Linked DNA regions of Limosilactobacillus reuteri. The protein of the gene in region 1 binds, or shares a complex with, the protein of each later gene. Links are inferred from orthologs where the notes say so. Each region holds a gene or a part of one and is shown in the gene's direction. Other genes may lie near its edges.

What was found.
Region 2: the proteins of secA (region 1) and secY are in contact, whole or in part, in a crystal structure (PDB 3DIN), measured with the Thermotoga maritima proteins. The link is inferred for Limosilactobacillus reuteri from one-to-one orthologs. Residues at the interface, in WP_004082002.1 of Thermotoga maritima: Glu261, Ala262, Arg263, Lys300, Ala301, Arg302, Thr303, Ile304, Ile305, Leu323, Tyr324, Asp325, Pro326, Val329, Ser330, Tyr333, Ile336, Lys340, Phe345, Val349, Glu363, Phe364, Tyr374, Ser375, Gly376, Gly377, Glu393, Ile395, Thr482, Ser483; in WP_004081795.1 of Thermotoga maritima: Glu108, Gly109, Glu110, Glu111, Ala236, Glu237, Arg238, Arg239, Ile240, Thr241, Ile242, Gln243, Tyr244, Ala245, Arg246, Arg247, Val248, Thr249, Gly250, Arg251, Arg252, Val253, Tyr254, Gly256, Ala257, Ser258, Thr259, Tyr260, Leu261, Pro262.

What each region holds. Positions count from the first base shown.
Region 1 is NZ_CP059275.1:1,447,429-1,451,362, forward strand. The notes cover bases 35-3,116. They hold secA (preprotein translocase subunit SecA), read left to right. Parts: upstream 35-434; coding sequence 435-2,798; downstream 2,799-3,116. Other genes in these bases: hpf (ribosome hibernation-promoting factor, HPF/YfiA family), read left to right, coding at 35-434. Outside these bases: more of hpf, read left to right, coding at 1-34; HHK02_RS08500 (PspC domain-containing protein), read left to right, coding at 3,798-3,934. UniProt on the Escherichia coli protein: Required for protein export, interacts with the SecYEG preprotein conducting channel.
Region 2 is NZ_CP059275.1:868,865-879,458, forward strand. Bases 1-2,965 are described here. They hold secY (preprotein translocase subunit SecY), read left to right. Parts: upstream 1-807; coding sequence 808-2,124; downstream 2,125-2,965. Other genes in these bases: infA (translation initiation factor IF-1), read left to right, coding at 1-147; HHK02_RS05090 (adenylate kinase), read left to right, coding at 154-807; rplO (50S ribosomal protein L15), read left to right, coding at 2,125-2,559; rpmD (50S ribosomal protein L30), read left to right, coding at 2,560-2,742; rpsE (30S ribosomal protein S5), read left to right, coding at 2,743-2,965. In the rest of the region: more of rpsE, read left to right, coding at 2,966-3,252; rplR (50S ribosomal protein L18), read left to right, coding at 3,253-3,609; rplF (50S ribosomal protein L6), read left to right, coding at 3,610-4,146; rpsH (30S ribosomal protein S8), read left to right, coding at 4,147-4,545; HHK02_RS05130 (type Z 30S ribosomal protein S14), read left to right, coding at 4,546-4,731; rplE (50S ribosomal protein L5), read left to right, coding at 4,732-5,274; rplX (50S ribosomal protein L24), read left to right, coding at 5,275-5,583; rplN (50S ribosomal protein L14), read left to right, coding at 5,584-5,952; rpsQ (30S ribosomal protein S17), read left to right, coding at 5,953-6,219; rpmC (50S ribosomal protein L29), read left to right, coding at 6,220-6,426; rplP (50S ribosomal protein L16), read left to right, coding at 6,427-6,861; rpsC (30S ribosomal protein S3), read left to right, coding at 6,862-7,527; rplV (50S ribosomal protein L22), read left to right, coding at 7,528-7,875; rpsS (30S ribosomal protein S19), read left to right, coding at 7,876-8,154; rplB (50S ribosomal protein L2), read left to right, coding at 8,155-9,000; and more genes. UniProt on the Escherichia coli protein: The central subunit of the protein translocation channel SecYEG. Consists of two halves formed by TMs 1-5 and 6-10.

The sequences.
Region 1 (3,934 bases):
CCGCCCACGTGAACTTAAAAGTTTATCCAAACCGGACGTATAAGGTTGAAGTAACAATTCCACTTCCATACCTAACGTTGCGGGCAGAAGAGACTTCTAATGATATGTATGGAAGTATTGACTTAGTTACTGATAAGCTTGAACGGCAAATCCGGAAGTACAAGACGAAGGTTAACCGTAAGTCACGTGAAAAGGGCTTAAAGAACCTTGAATTCATCCCATCTGATAATGATGGAACAGATGGACAAGATGATGAATTAAAGATTGTACGGACGAAGCAAGTTTCATTAAAGCCAATGGATCCTGAAGAAGCTGTCCTTCAAATGGATATGCTTGGACACAATTTCTTTATCTTCCAAGATGCTGAAACTAATGGTACAAGCATTGTTTACCGTCGTAATGATGGTCGTTATGGCTTGATTGAAGCTGAATAGATGGCCAATATTCTAAAAAAATGGATTGAAAGCGATCGTCGTGAATTACGGCGAATTAACAAAATAGCAAATAAAGTCGAGAGTTATGCTAAACCAATGTCTGAACTAACTGATAAACAGCTTCAGGCAAAAACTGATGAATTTCGGGAACGTTATAAAAAGGGTGAATCCTTGGATCATATGTTGCCAGAAGCATTCGCAGTTTCTCGTGAAGGTGCTAAGCGGGTCTTAGGACTATATCCATTCCATGTCCAGATCATGGGGGGGATTGTTCTCCACGAAGGTAATATTGCAGAAATGCGGACTGGTGAAGGTAAGACATTAACTGCTACAATGCCGGTTTATCTTAATGCGATTTCTGGAAAAGGTGTTCATGTTATTACTGTTAATGAATACTTATCAAAGCGTGATGCTACCGAAATGGGACAGCTTTATAATTGGCTTGGATGTTCTGTTGGTATTAACAACTCAGAGATGAGCCCTGATCAAAAACGAGAAGCATATAAAGCTGATATTATGTATTCCACTAATAGTGAAATTGGATTTGATTACCTTCGTGATAACATGGCTGTTTACAAAGAAGACCAAGTCCAACGTGGTTTAAACTATGCTTTAGTTGATGAAGTGGATTCAATTTTAATTGATGAAGCGCGAACACCGTTAATCATTTCAGGACCAGGAACGGGCACTTCTAAGTTATACAAACAGACTGATCGGTTTGTTAAGCAGTTAAAGAAAGATGTTGATTATAAGATTGATCTTGAATCGAAGACAGTTTCATTAACTGATGAAGGAATTAAAAAAGCTGAAAAATACTTCAACTTAAAGAACCTATATGATACAGAAAATACTGCGCTGACCCACCACTTGGATCAGGCGTTGCGTGCTAACTACATCATGCTTTTGGATAAAGATTATGTGGTTCAAGATGGTGAAGTATTAATTGTTGATTCCTTTACTGGACGTGTAATGGAAGGTCGACGTTTCTCTGATGGTCTTCACCAAGCTATTGAAGCCAAAGAAGGCGTAGAGATTCAAGAAGAAAACAAGACAATGGCTAACATTACATACCAGAACTTATTTCGGATGTATAACAAACTGGCGGGGATGACTGGTACTGCTAAAACTGAACAAGAAGAATTTCGTGAAATTTACAATATGGAAACTATTACTATCCCAACTAACCGTCCAGTTCAGCGAAAAGATGAGCCCGATTTGCTTTACCCAACGTTACAAAGTAAGTTTGCAGCTGTTGTCGATCGGATTAAAAAACTTCATGCTAAAGGGCAACCAATCCTAGTTGGGACAGTCGCCGTTGAAACCTCTGAATACTTATCCCAACTGCTTGATAAAGAGAATATTCCGCATGTTGTCTTAAACGCTAAGAATCACGCTAAGGAAGCGGAAATTGTTAAAAATGCCGGTCAAAAAGGTGCAGTAACTATCGCTACCAACATGGCGGGACGGGGAACAGATATTAAGTTAGGCCCTGGCGTTCGTGAAATTGGCGGACTAGCAGTTATTGGTACTGAACGACATGAATCACGGCGGATTGATAATCAGCTTCGTGGACGTTCTGGACGACAGGGTGATCCGGGATTATCACAATTCTACCTATCGCTTGAAGATGATTTAATGAAGCGATTTGGTGGAGACCGGATCAAAGCCTTCTTGGAGCGGATGAAAGTTAATGATGAAGATGCTGTCATTAAAAGTCGTTTCTTGACTCACCAGGTTGAATCAGCACAAAAGCGAGTTGAAGGTAACAACTACGATTCACGGAAGAATGTTCTTCAATATGATGATGTTATGCGTGAACAGCGTGAAATCATTTATAAAGAGCGACAACAAATTATCACTGAAGATAAGTCGCTGAAGTGGGTTCTTATGCCAATGTTTAGACGGACAATCCAGCGTGAAGTTGATCAACATACTCTTGGTGACAAGAAGGATTGGGATTTACAAGGAATTGTTGACTTTGCAGAAGAAGTCTTAATCAAGCCTGATACCATCACAGTTAAGGATCTAGAAGGTAAATCACCTCAAGAAATGGTAGATTACTTGATGAAATTTGCCCAGGGAGTTTATAAGGAAAAGCAAAAACAACTTTATGATCCAGCACAAATGCTTGAATTTGAAAAGGTTGTTATTTTGCGGGTGGTTGACTCACACTGGACTGATCACATTGATATCATGGACCAATTCCGGCAGTCAGTTGGTTTACGTGGATATGGACAATTAAATCCATTGGTTGAATACCAAACTGCTGGTTATCACATGTTTGAACAAATGATTGCTGATATTGAGTATGAAACTACTCGACTCTTCATGAAGTCAGAAATTCGGCAAAATGTAACACGTTAAATGGCTCAACCAGACTTTTGGAATGATAATGAGCAGGCACAGAAGGTCATTGCGGAAAATAATATTTTAAAAGAAAAACGGGATACTTTTGTGAATTTACGTGATCAGATTAGCGATCTTGAAACGTCGCTTGAATTGCTCGCGGTTGAACCGGACGATGATTTACAAAAAGATTTCGAAGCATCATTTACAAATACACAAAAGGCTTTAGAACAGTATCGCTTAACGCAACTTCTTGATGGGGAGTATGACGCTAAGAATGCTATCTTAGAAATTCATCCGGGAGCAGGTGGTACTGAAGCCCAAGATTGGGGTGAAATGCTTCTGCGGATGTATATTCGTTGGGGTGAACAGCATGGTTTCTCCGTTGAAACAGCGAGTTATGAAGCCGGTGATGAAGCGGGTATCAAGAGTGTTACACTGCTAATTAAAGGGCATAATGCGTTTGGTTATCTTCGTAGTGAAAAGGGAGTCCATCGGCTTGTTCGTATTTCCCCATTTGATGCGGCTGGTCGGCGTCATACATCATTTGCTTCGGTTGACGTAATGCCGGAGTTGGATGATAGTGTTGAGGTTGATATTGATCCATCAGATTTACGAGTTGATACTTTCCGGTCTAGTGGTGCTGGTGGTCAACATATTAATAAAACAGAATCTGCTGTTCGGATTACGCATATTCCAACCGGGATTGTAACCTCTTCTCAAGCTGAACGATCCCAACTTCAAAACCGAGTTACTGCAATGAATATGTTAAAATCAAAGTTGTATGAACTAGAAGAAGAAAAGAAAGCTAAAAAGCGGGCGGAAATTGAGGGCGAACAACTTGATATCGGTTGGGGTTCTCAAATTCGTTCATATGTTTTTCATCCATACACTCTAGTCAAAGATAATCGAACAGGTTATGAAACCCATAATGGACAAGCTGTAATGGACGGGGACCTTGATCCATTTATTGATGCTTTCCTACAGTGGAAACTTAGTCAAAAGAATCCTCAATAAGTGCGCGAAAGTCAACATAAAAGATTAACTCGCTCAGGATCAGATCGAATGATAGCTGGTGTATTTGGTGGAATTGGCCAGTACTTTAAGATTCAGCCAAATATTTTACGTACTTTATATGTCTTACTGACTATTTT
Region 2 (10,594 bases), 580 kb from region 1 along the record:
GAATTGGAAAACGGAGCAGAAATTTTAGCACATGTTTCTGGTAAAATTCGGATGCACTACATTAAAATTTTACCAGGGGATCGTGTTAAAGTAGAAATGTCTCCATATGACCTTACAAAGGGTCGGATTACTTTCCGGTTCAAGTAGATGAGTATGAATCTTGTATTAATGGGTCTTCCAGGTGCCGGTAAAGGTACTCAAGCTCAAAAGATCGTTGAAGATTTTCCAATTCCTCATATCTCAACTGGAGATATTTTTCGGGCAGCCATAAAAAATGAAACTCCCATGGGAATTGAAGCTAAGAAATATATTGATAAAGGTGAACTTGTTCCGGACGAAGTTACTAACGGTATCGTTAAGGAACGGTTAGCTCAAGATGATACTAAAGATGGCTTTATGCTGGATGGATTTCCTCGTAATCTTAACCAAGCAGCAGCTTTGGATAAGATGTTAGCAGAGAGTAATCGGCATCTTGATGCTGTGATCAATATTCACGTCGAACCGGATGTATTGGTAGAACGTTTAAGTGGACGTTTTATTTGCCGTAACTGTGGAACAACGTATCATAAGCTTTACAATGCTCCTAAAGTTGAAGGCACATGTGACGTTTGTGGTCATCATGAATTTTATCAGCGTGATGATGATAAGCCTGAAACGGTTAAGAATCGTCTAGATGTTAATATTAAGTTGAACACACCACTGGTAGACTATTACCAAAAGAAAGGTGTTTTGCACGAAATTAATGGTGAACAAGATATCGATAAAGTTTACGAAGATATCAAGAAAGTATTAACAAACCTAAACTAGTTGTTCACAGCCGTCAAAAATACATTCAAGGTAAAAGATATCCGTAAAAAGATTTTCTTTACATTGTTTGTATTGATTGTCTATCGGATTGGGGCAGCGATTACCGTTCCTGGAGTTAACGCTGCTGCTTTGCAGGAAATCTCCTCAACCGGTTTAGCATCAATCCTCAATACCTTTAGTGGTGGTGGATTGGAGAATTACTCTTTATTTGCAATGGGAGTTTCTCCATATATTACTGCGCAAATTGTTGTTCAACTATTACAAATGGATATTGTTCCGCGTTTTGTTGAATGGAGTAAACAAGGAGAAGTAGGACGGCGAAAACTTAATCAAGCAACCCGATGGTTAACGATTGTACTTGGATTTATCCAATCAATCGGTATTACCGCCGGGTTTAATGCATTGAGTACTATTCGTTTGGTTAATCATCCTGGTGTTCAAACGTATTTAACAATCGGTTTAATTTTAACTGCAGGTACAATGTTTGCTACTTGGATGGGAGACATGATTACTGAACGTGGCTTGGGTAATGGTGTTTCCATGTTAATTTTTGCTGGTATTGTTGCGCAAATGCCAGGTGGAATTCGTCAGTTATGGGATGACCAAATTGCTGGTGAATCTGGTTCTGCTTTGTGGATGGGAATTGGATTTGTTACTCTTGTTATTGTTGCAATTTTAATTATTGTAGCGTTTGTGACATGGGTACAACAGGCAGAAAGACGTCTACCAATTCAATACACAAGACGAACCACTACTTCACCATCCAGTAGTTATCTTCCCTTGAAGATTAACGTATCAGGTGTTATTCCTGTTATTTTTGCTGGTTCTTTTATCTCAACCCCGCAAACTATTCTTATGGCTTTCCAGCAAAACCATGGTGGGGATAGTTGGTATCAAATCATGACGACCATTTTTAACATGCAATCTGGTCCTGGGATCGCACTGTATGTATTTTTGATTGTTGTATTTACCTTTTTCTATGCCTTTGTTCAGGTTAACCCAGAAAAACTTGCTGAGAATTTGCAAAAGCAAGGAAGTTATATTTCTGGAGTGCGTCCTGGAAAGGGTACACAAGACTATATTTCTTCATTGTTAATGCGATTGAGTACAGTAGGTTCATTATTCTTAGGATTGATCTCCTTAATTCCGTTAATTGCAAGTAACGTATGGAACCTAAGTCAGTCAATTGGTTTAGGTGGTACAAGCTTACTGATTATCGTACAAATTGCTTTAGATGTTGTTCGGCAGTTAAACGGACTAACAATGAAGCGCGAATATATTGGATTTATTCGAGAACCTAAAGGAGGAAATGACTAAATGAAGTTAAACGAATTGAAGCCAGCTGCTGGTTCTCGTTCTAAGCGTCTTCGTAAGGGTCGTGGACTTTCATCAGGACACGGTTTTACATCTGGACGTGGTACTAAAGGGCAAAAGGCTCATGGAAAGACCCGTTTAGGATTTGAAGGGGGTCAAATGCCACTTTACCGGCAAATTCCAAAGCGCGGATTTACCAACATTAACCGGAAAGAATACGCAATTGTTAACTTGGCATCATTAAACAAGTTTGATGATGGTACAGAAGTTACTCCACAATTATTGATGGAAAGTGGCTTAGTTAAGAACTTGAAGAGCGGCATCAAGATTCTTGGTAACGGTAAGCTTGAAAAGAAATTAACTGTTAAGGCTAATAAGTTTTCTGCTTCTGCAGTTTCTGCAATTGAAGCTGCTGGTGGTAAAACTGAGGTGATGTAGATGGCTCAAGTAAAAGTTACCTTAATTCACAGTGTTGCCCACCGACAACCTACTCAACGTCGTACTGTTAAGGCATTGGGATTAGGTAAGATCAATAGCTCAGTTATCTTACCAGATAATGCGGCAACACGCGGTCAAATTTTTAAGATCGCTCACTTGGTTTCTGTTGAAGAAGTTAAGTAAATGGCATCATCAGAATTCATTGATCCAACAAAGTTGGATTTAGACGATCAAGTTGTAGCCATCAACCGGATTACTAAGGTTGTAAAAGGTGGGCGTCGTATGCGTTTCGCTGCTTTAGTAATTGTTGGTGACCGTAAAGGTCATGTTGGTTTTGGTACTGGTAAGGCTCAAGAAGTTCCAGAAGCTATTCGTAAAGCTCAAGCAGCTGCTGAAAAGAACTTGATTACTGTTCCTATCGTTGGAACTACTATTCCACACGAAGTTATTGGTGTATACGGCGGTGGAAAGATCATGTTAAAGCCAGCTGTTGAAGGTTCTGGAGTTGCTGCCGGTGGTGCGGTTCGTAATGTTATGGACCTTGCCGGTGTTGCGGACGTTACTTCTAAACGTCTTGGCTCTAACACACCTGTTAATGTTGTTCGTGCAACATTTGAAGGTTTGAAGCAATTAAAGAACGCTGAAGAAGTTGCAAAGTTACGTGGTGTTTCAGTAGACCACTTAGCAGAATAAGTGATTTCTAAACCAGACAAGAACAAGATCCGTCAACGTCGTCATTTACGCGTTCGCGGTAAGATTTCTGGTACTGCGGAGCGCCCACGCTTAAGTGTTTACCGTTCAAACAAAAACATTTACGCTCAATTAATTGATGACGTAAAGGGTGTGACGCTCGCAAGTGCCTCCACAAATGATAGTGAAGTAAGTGGAAAGACTAAGACTGAACAAGCTAGTGGTGTAGGAGCATTAATTGCTAAACGCGCTAACGAAAAGAACATTACTGAAGTTGTGTTTGATCGTGGTGGATACCTTTACCATGGACGTGTTCAAGCCTTGGCTGAAGCTGCTCGTGAAAACGGACTTAAATTCTAAATGAGTCGTATTGGTTACAAAGAAATTGATTTGCCAAGTGGTGTTGAAATTTCTCAAGATGGTAATGTAGTTACTGTTAAAGGTCCTAAAGGTACTTTATCTCGTGAAATTTCACCATTAATCAAAATGACTATTGATGGTAACGTTGTAAAGTTTGATCGTGATGCTGATACTAATAAGTTAAAGATGTTACACGGAACTACTCGTGCTAATGTTAACAACATGGTTGAAGGTGTTGTTAATGGTTACAAGAAGGTTCTTAAGCTTGTTGGTGTTGGTTACCGTGCTCAACTCAAAGGTAACAAGTTGATTTTAACTGTTGGTTACTCAAACCCAGTTGAAATGGATAAGCCAGAAGATGTTGAAATTAACGTACCTGACAATACTACTATCGAATTAAGCTCAATTAACAAGGAACACCTTGGTAATTTTGCTGCTGAAGTTCGTGCTGTACGTTCACCTGAACCATACAAAGGTAAGGGTATTCGTTACGAAAACGAACACATTATCCGTAAGGAAGGTAAGACTGGTAAGTAAATGTCTATGAGTGATCCAATTGCAGATTTCTTAACTCGTATTCGTAATGCTAACATGGCTCAACACGAATCAGTAGAAGCACCTGCATCAAAGATGAAGAAGGACATCGCTGAAATCTTAAAAAACGAAGGTTTCATTCGCGATGTTGAATACGTTGATGATAACAAGCAAGGCATCATCCGTGTGTTCTTAAAGTACGGTAATGACGGTCAACGTGTTATTTCTGGCTTAAAGCGCATTTCTAAGCCTGGTTTACGTACATACGTTAAGTCAGATGCTGTGCCTAAGGTTCTTAATGGATTAGGTATTGCTATCATTTCAACATCTGAAGGTGTTGTTACTGATAAAGTTGCTCGTGCCAAGAAAATTGGTGGCGAAGTTATCGCTTACGTTTGGTAATTGGCTAAAAAATCAATGATTGCTAAGTGCAACCGTCCAGCTAAGTTCTCAAGTCGTGAATACACGCGTTGTGCACGTTGTGGACGTCCGCACTCTGTTTACCGTAAATTCCACCTATGCCGGATTTGCTTACGAGAACTTGCCCACAAAGGACAAATTCCTGGTTTGAAGAAGGCTAGCTGGTAAATGGAAAACCGTTTGAAAGCTAAATACGAAAATGAAATTCGTCCAGCATTGATTGAAAAGTTTAACTACTCTTCAGTTATGCAAGCACCAAAGATTGACAAAATCGTTTTAAACATGGGTGTTGGTGATGCAACTACTAACTCCAAGAATCTTGACGAAGCTGTTGAAGAACTCGGCTTGATTTCTGGTCAAAAACCTTTAATTACTAAGGCAAAGAAATCAATCGCTGGTTTCCGTCTTCGTGAAGGTATGTCAATTGGTGCTAAGGTAACCTTACGTGGTGAACGTATGTATGATTTCTTAGATAAATTAGTTAATGTGGCATTGCCACGGGTTCGTGATTTCCATGGTGTAAGTAACAAGGCGTTTGATGGTCGTGGTAACTACACTCTTGGTATCCATGAACAATTAATTTTCCCAGAAATTGATTATGATAAAGTTAACCGAGTTCGTGGTTTAGATGTTGTTATTGTAACAACTGCACAAACTGACGAAGAATCCCGTGAATTACTTGCTCAACTCGGTATGCCGTTTGCTAAATAAATGTTCATTAAAACAGGTGATAAAGTTCGCGTAATCGCTGGTAAGGATAAGGGCAAAGAAGGTACTATTAAAAGGGTACTTGCTTCTCAAAACCGCGTTATCGTTGAAGGTGTAAATATCGTTAAGAAACACCAAAAACCAAGCAACTCAAATCCTAATGGTGGCGTTATTGATACAGAAGCTGCAATTAATGCTTCAAACGTAATGCTGATTGATCCTTCAACAAATGAACCAACTCGTGTAGGTTACAAGTTCGTTGATGGTAAGAAGGTTCGTGTTGCGAAGAAGTCAGGTAAGACACTTGACTAAGTGATTCAACAAGAAAGTCGGTTGAAGGTCGCTGATAACTCCGGTGCTCGTGAAATCTTAGTTATTAAGATTTTAGGTGGTTCCCGAGTTAAAACAGGTAATATTGGTGACATCATTGTTGCTACTGTAAAGCAGGCAACACCAGGTGGCGTTGTCAAAAAGGGTGACGTTGTTAAGGCCGTTGTTGTACGGACTAAACATGGTATTCACCGTAAGGATGGTTCATACATTAAGTTTGATGAAAATGCCGCTGTTTTAATTAACAACGACAAGAGCCCTAAGGGTACCCGTATTTTTGGCCCAATCGCTCGTGAGCTTCGTGGAGACGACTTCATGAAGATCGTTTCATTAGCTCCAGAAGTTCTCTAAATGAGTGAAGAACGTAATGCACGTAAGGTTTACCAAGGCCACGTTGTTTCTGATAAAATGGATAAGACTATCACTGTTGTAATTGATACTTACAAGAGTGCACCTATCTATGGTAAGCGTGTTAAGTACTCAAAGAAGTACTATGCTCACGATGAAAACAACGAAGCTAAGACCGGCGACACTGTACAAATTATGGAAACTCGGCCATTATCAGCTAAGAAGCGTTTCCGTCTTGTAAAGATTGTCGAAAAAGCTGCTACCCTTTAAATGAAAAGTAAAGATTATGTACAAGAACTGAATGGATTAACCACTGATAAGCTACTTGACCGTGAAAAGGAACTGAAGGAACAATTGTTTAACTTACGTTTCCAATTAGCAACCGGCCAGTTGGAAAATACTGCAAGTCTTAAGCAAGTACGCAAAGATATTGCACGGGTTAAGACAGTTCTTCGTCAACAAGAATTAAACAAATAAATGTTAGTACCAAAACGTGTAAAGCACCGTAAGGTTCAACGTGGTCATATGCGCGGTGAAGCTAAGGGTGGAAAAACTGTTACTTTTGGTGAATTTGGTTTACAAGCTCTTGATTCACATTGGATTAGCAACCGTCAAATTGAAGCTGCTCGTATCGCTATGACGCGTTACATGAAGCGTGGTGGGAAAGTTTGGATTAAAATCTTCCCACAACTCTCATACACTAGTAAAGGTGTTGGGGTCCGGATGGGTAACGGTAAAGGTGCTCCTGAAGGATGGGTTGCTCCAGTAAAACGTGGCAAGGTAATGTTTGAAGTAGGGGGCGTTTCTGAAGAAGTCGCTCGTGAAGCTTTACGTCTTGCCGGTCACAAGTTGCCAGTTCGCACTAAGATCGTACAACGTGAGGAAGTAGGTGGACAATCTAATGAAAAGTAAGTGGGTCAAAAGATCAATCCTAATGGTTTTCGTGTTGGGGTCATTCGTGATTGGACTGCAAAGTGGTACGCTGACAAGGACTTTGCTGATTACCTTAACGAAGACCTTCGAATCCGTAAGTATATTGAAAAGCGACTTGCTGATGCCTCTGTATCAACCGTTGAAATTGAACGTGCAGCTAACCGCGTAAACGTATCAATTCATACTGCCAAGCCAGGAATGGTTATTGGTAAAGGTGGTTCAGAAGTTGAAGCACTTCGTAAAGAACTTAACAAATTAACTGGTAAACGTGTTCACATTAACATTGTGGAAATTAAGAAGCCAGATTTAGATGCTCACCTTGTTGGTGAGAGTATTGCACGGCAATTAGAAGCTCGTATTGCTTTCCGTCGTGCTATGCGTGGAGCTATGCAACGTGCTATGCGTGCTGGAGCTAAGGGTATTAAGACTCAAGTTGCTGGTCGTTTGAACGGTGCAGATATGTCACGGATCGAATCATACTCAGATGGTACTGTTCCATTACATACACTCCGTGCTGATATCGATTATTCTTGGGACGAAGCTAACACTACATACGGTGTTCTTGGTGTAAAGACTTGGATTTACCGTGGTGAAGTACTTCCTACTAAGAAGAACTCAAACAATGATGAACAAGGAGGGAAGTAAATGGCTGAAAATATTACGTCAGCTAAGGCTACTGCCAAGATGGTACGGGTTTCTGCTCGTAAGGTTCGTCTTGTATTAGATGCCATTCGTGGCAAGAGTGTTGCCGAAGCATTTGCTATTTTGAAGTTCACCCCTCGTGGTGCCGCTTCAGATGTTGAAAAAGTATTAAAATCTGCTGTTGCAAACGCTGAAAACAATTTCGACTTAGATCGTGCTTCATTGGTTGTAAGTGAAGCCTTTGCTAACGAAGGACCAACTCTTAAACGGTTCCGTCCTCGTGCAAAGGGTTCTGCTTCTCCAATTAACAAGCGGACTAGTCATATTACAGTGGTTGTTACAGAACGATAGATGGGTCGTAGTTTGAAAAAAGGACCTTTCGCTGATGCTTCATTACTGAAGAAGGTTAAGGAGCAAGAAGGTTCTGAAAAGAAGACTGTCATCAAGACATGGTCACGTCGTTCTACCATTTTCCCAAGTTTTATTGGTTACACATTTGCAGTATATGATGGTCGGAAGCACGTGCCAGTTTACGTACAAGAAGACATGGTTGGTCACAAGTTAGGTGAATTTGTTCCTACTCGAACTTTCCATGGTCATGCTTCTGATGACAAGAAGACAGGTAAGTAAGTGGGAATTCGTAAATATAAAGCAACCACTAACGGTCGCCGTAATATGAACGGTTACGACTTCGCTGAAATCACGAAGACAACACCTGAAAAGTCATTATTGGCTCCGTTAAAGCACACTGCTGGTCGTAACAGCTATGGTCATATTACTGTTCGTCACCGTGGTGGTGGTACAAAGCGTCAATACCGTATTATTGACTTTAAGCGAATTAAAGATGATGTTCCAGCAACTGTTAAGGCAATTGAATACGATCCAAATCGTACTGCAAATATTGCTTTACTTGTTTACGCTGATGGTACTAAATCATACATCATTGCACCTAAGGGCTTGAAGGTTGGCATGACCGTTCAATCTGGTCCTGATGCTGATATCAAGGTTGGTAATGCTCTTCCTTTAAAGAACATTCCAGTTGGTACTGTTATTCACAATATTGAATTAAAACCAGGTAAAGGTGGTCAACTTGCTCGTTCAGCTGGTGCCTCAGCTCAATTACTTGGTAAGGAAGAAAAATACGTATTAGTACGTCTTTCTTCTGGTGAAGTTCGTATGGTCCTTGCTACTTGCCGTGCTACTATCGGTACTGTTGGTAATGATGAACACGCCTTAATTATTAAAGGTAAGGCTGGTCGTACTCGTTATGCTGGTCAACGTCCACACGTTCGTGGTTCTGTTATGAACCCTAACGATCACCCACATGGTGGTGGTGAAGGTAAGCAACCAGTTGGTTTACCATCTCCTCTTTCTCCATGGGGTAAGAAGACCGTTGGTAAGAAGACCCGTTCACACAAAGCTCGTTCAAACAAGTTCATTGTTCGTGGTCGGAAGCGCGGTCCACATACTCGTTAAATGGAAGCACGCGACATTATTTTACGTCCAGTAGTTACTGAAGCTTCAATGGCTGGTATGGACAACAAGCGTTACACTTTTGATGTTGATTTACGAGCAACTAAGACACAAGTTAAAAATGCTGTTGAAGAAATTTTTGGCGTTAAAGTTGTAAAAGTTAACATTATGAATGTAAAAGGTAAGTTAAAGCGCCAAGGTCGTTACGAAGGATACACTAAGCGTCGTCGTAAGGCTATTGTTACTTTATCTGCCGACTCAAATGAAATTAAGTTGTTTAACGACAACAACGAAAACTAAATGACTAGCGTTAATTTATATAAACAAGATGGTAGCCAAAACGGTACTGTTGAATTAAACGATGCAGTATTTGGTGTTGAACCAAATGAAAATGTTGTATTTGATGCAATTTTGCGTCAACGTGCTTCATTACGTCAAGGTACACATGCTGTAAAGAATCGTTCTGCAGTTAGCGGTGGTGGTAAGAAGCCATGGCGTCAAAAGGGTACTGGTCGTGCTCGTCAAGGTTCTATCCGTTCTCCACAATTCCGTGGTGGTGGTATTGTTTTTGGACCTACTCCACGTTCATATAAGTACAGCCTTCCTCGTAAGGTTCGTCAACTTGCAATCAAGTCTGCCCTTTCCCAAAAGGTTCTTGATAACAGCTTTGTAGTAGTTGATGCATTAAACTTTGATGCACCAAAGACAAAGGAATTCGCTGATGTTATGGGTAACTTAAACGTTGCTGAAAAGACATTAGTTGTTGTTACTGATGACGACAAGAATGCTGCTTTATCAGCACGTAACTTAGCTAATGCTACAGTTGTTACTCCAGCAGGTGTTAACATCTTGAACGTTGTTGATAACCAAAAGATTGTTATCACTAAGTCAGCTCTTTCTCAAGTAGAGGAGGTGCTCGCATAAATGACCAAAGGAATCTTAGGTAAAAAGGTTGGAATGACTCAAGTATTCACTGACAATGGTGAATTAGTTCCAGTTACTGTTATCGATGTTACACCAAACGTTGTAATGCAAATTAAGACCGTTGAAAACGATGGTTACAGTGCTGTACAACTTGGTTTTGATGACAAGCGGGAAGTTTTGAGCAACAAGCCTGAACAAGGTCATGCAGCAAAAGCAAACACGACCCCTAAGCGCTTCATCGGTGAAATCCGCGACGCTGAATTAGGGGACATTAAAGTCGGAGACGAAGTTAAGGCTGACGTTTTCGCAGAAGGTGAAACTGTCGACGTTACGGGTACTACCAAGGGTCATGGTTACCAAGGTAACATCCATAAGGATAACCAATCTCGTGGACCTATGGCACACGGTTCTCGTTACCACCGTCGTCCTGGTTCATTGGGTGCCATTATCAACCGGGTTTTCAAAGGTATGAAGCTCCCTGGTCGTATGGGTGGCAAGACTGTTACCATGCAACACTTACAAGTTGTTAAGGTTGATCTTGACAACAACGTATTACTCATCAAGGGTAATGTTCCTGGTGCAAACAAGTCTTACGTAACTATTAAGAACTCAGTTAAGGCTAATACTAAGAAGAGTCTTAGCAAACAACACAATAAATAAATGGCAAAACAAA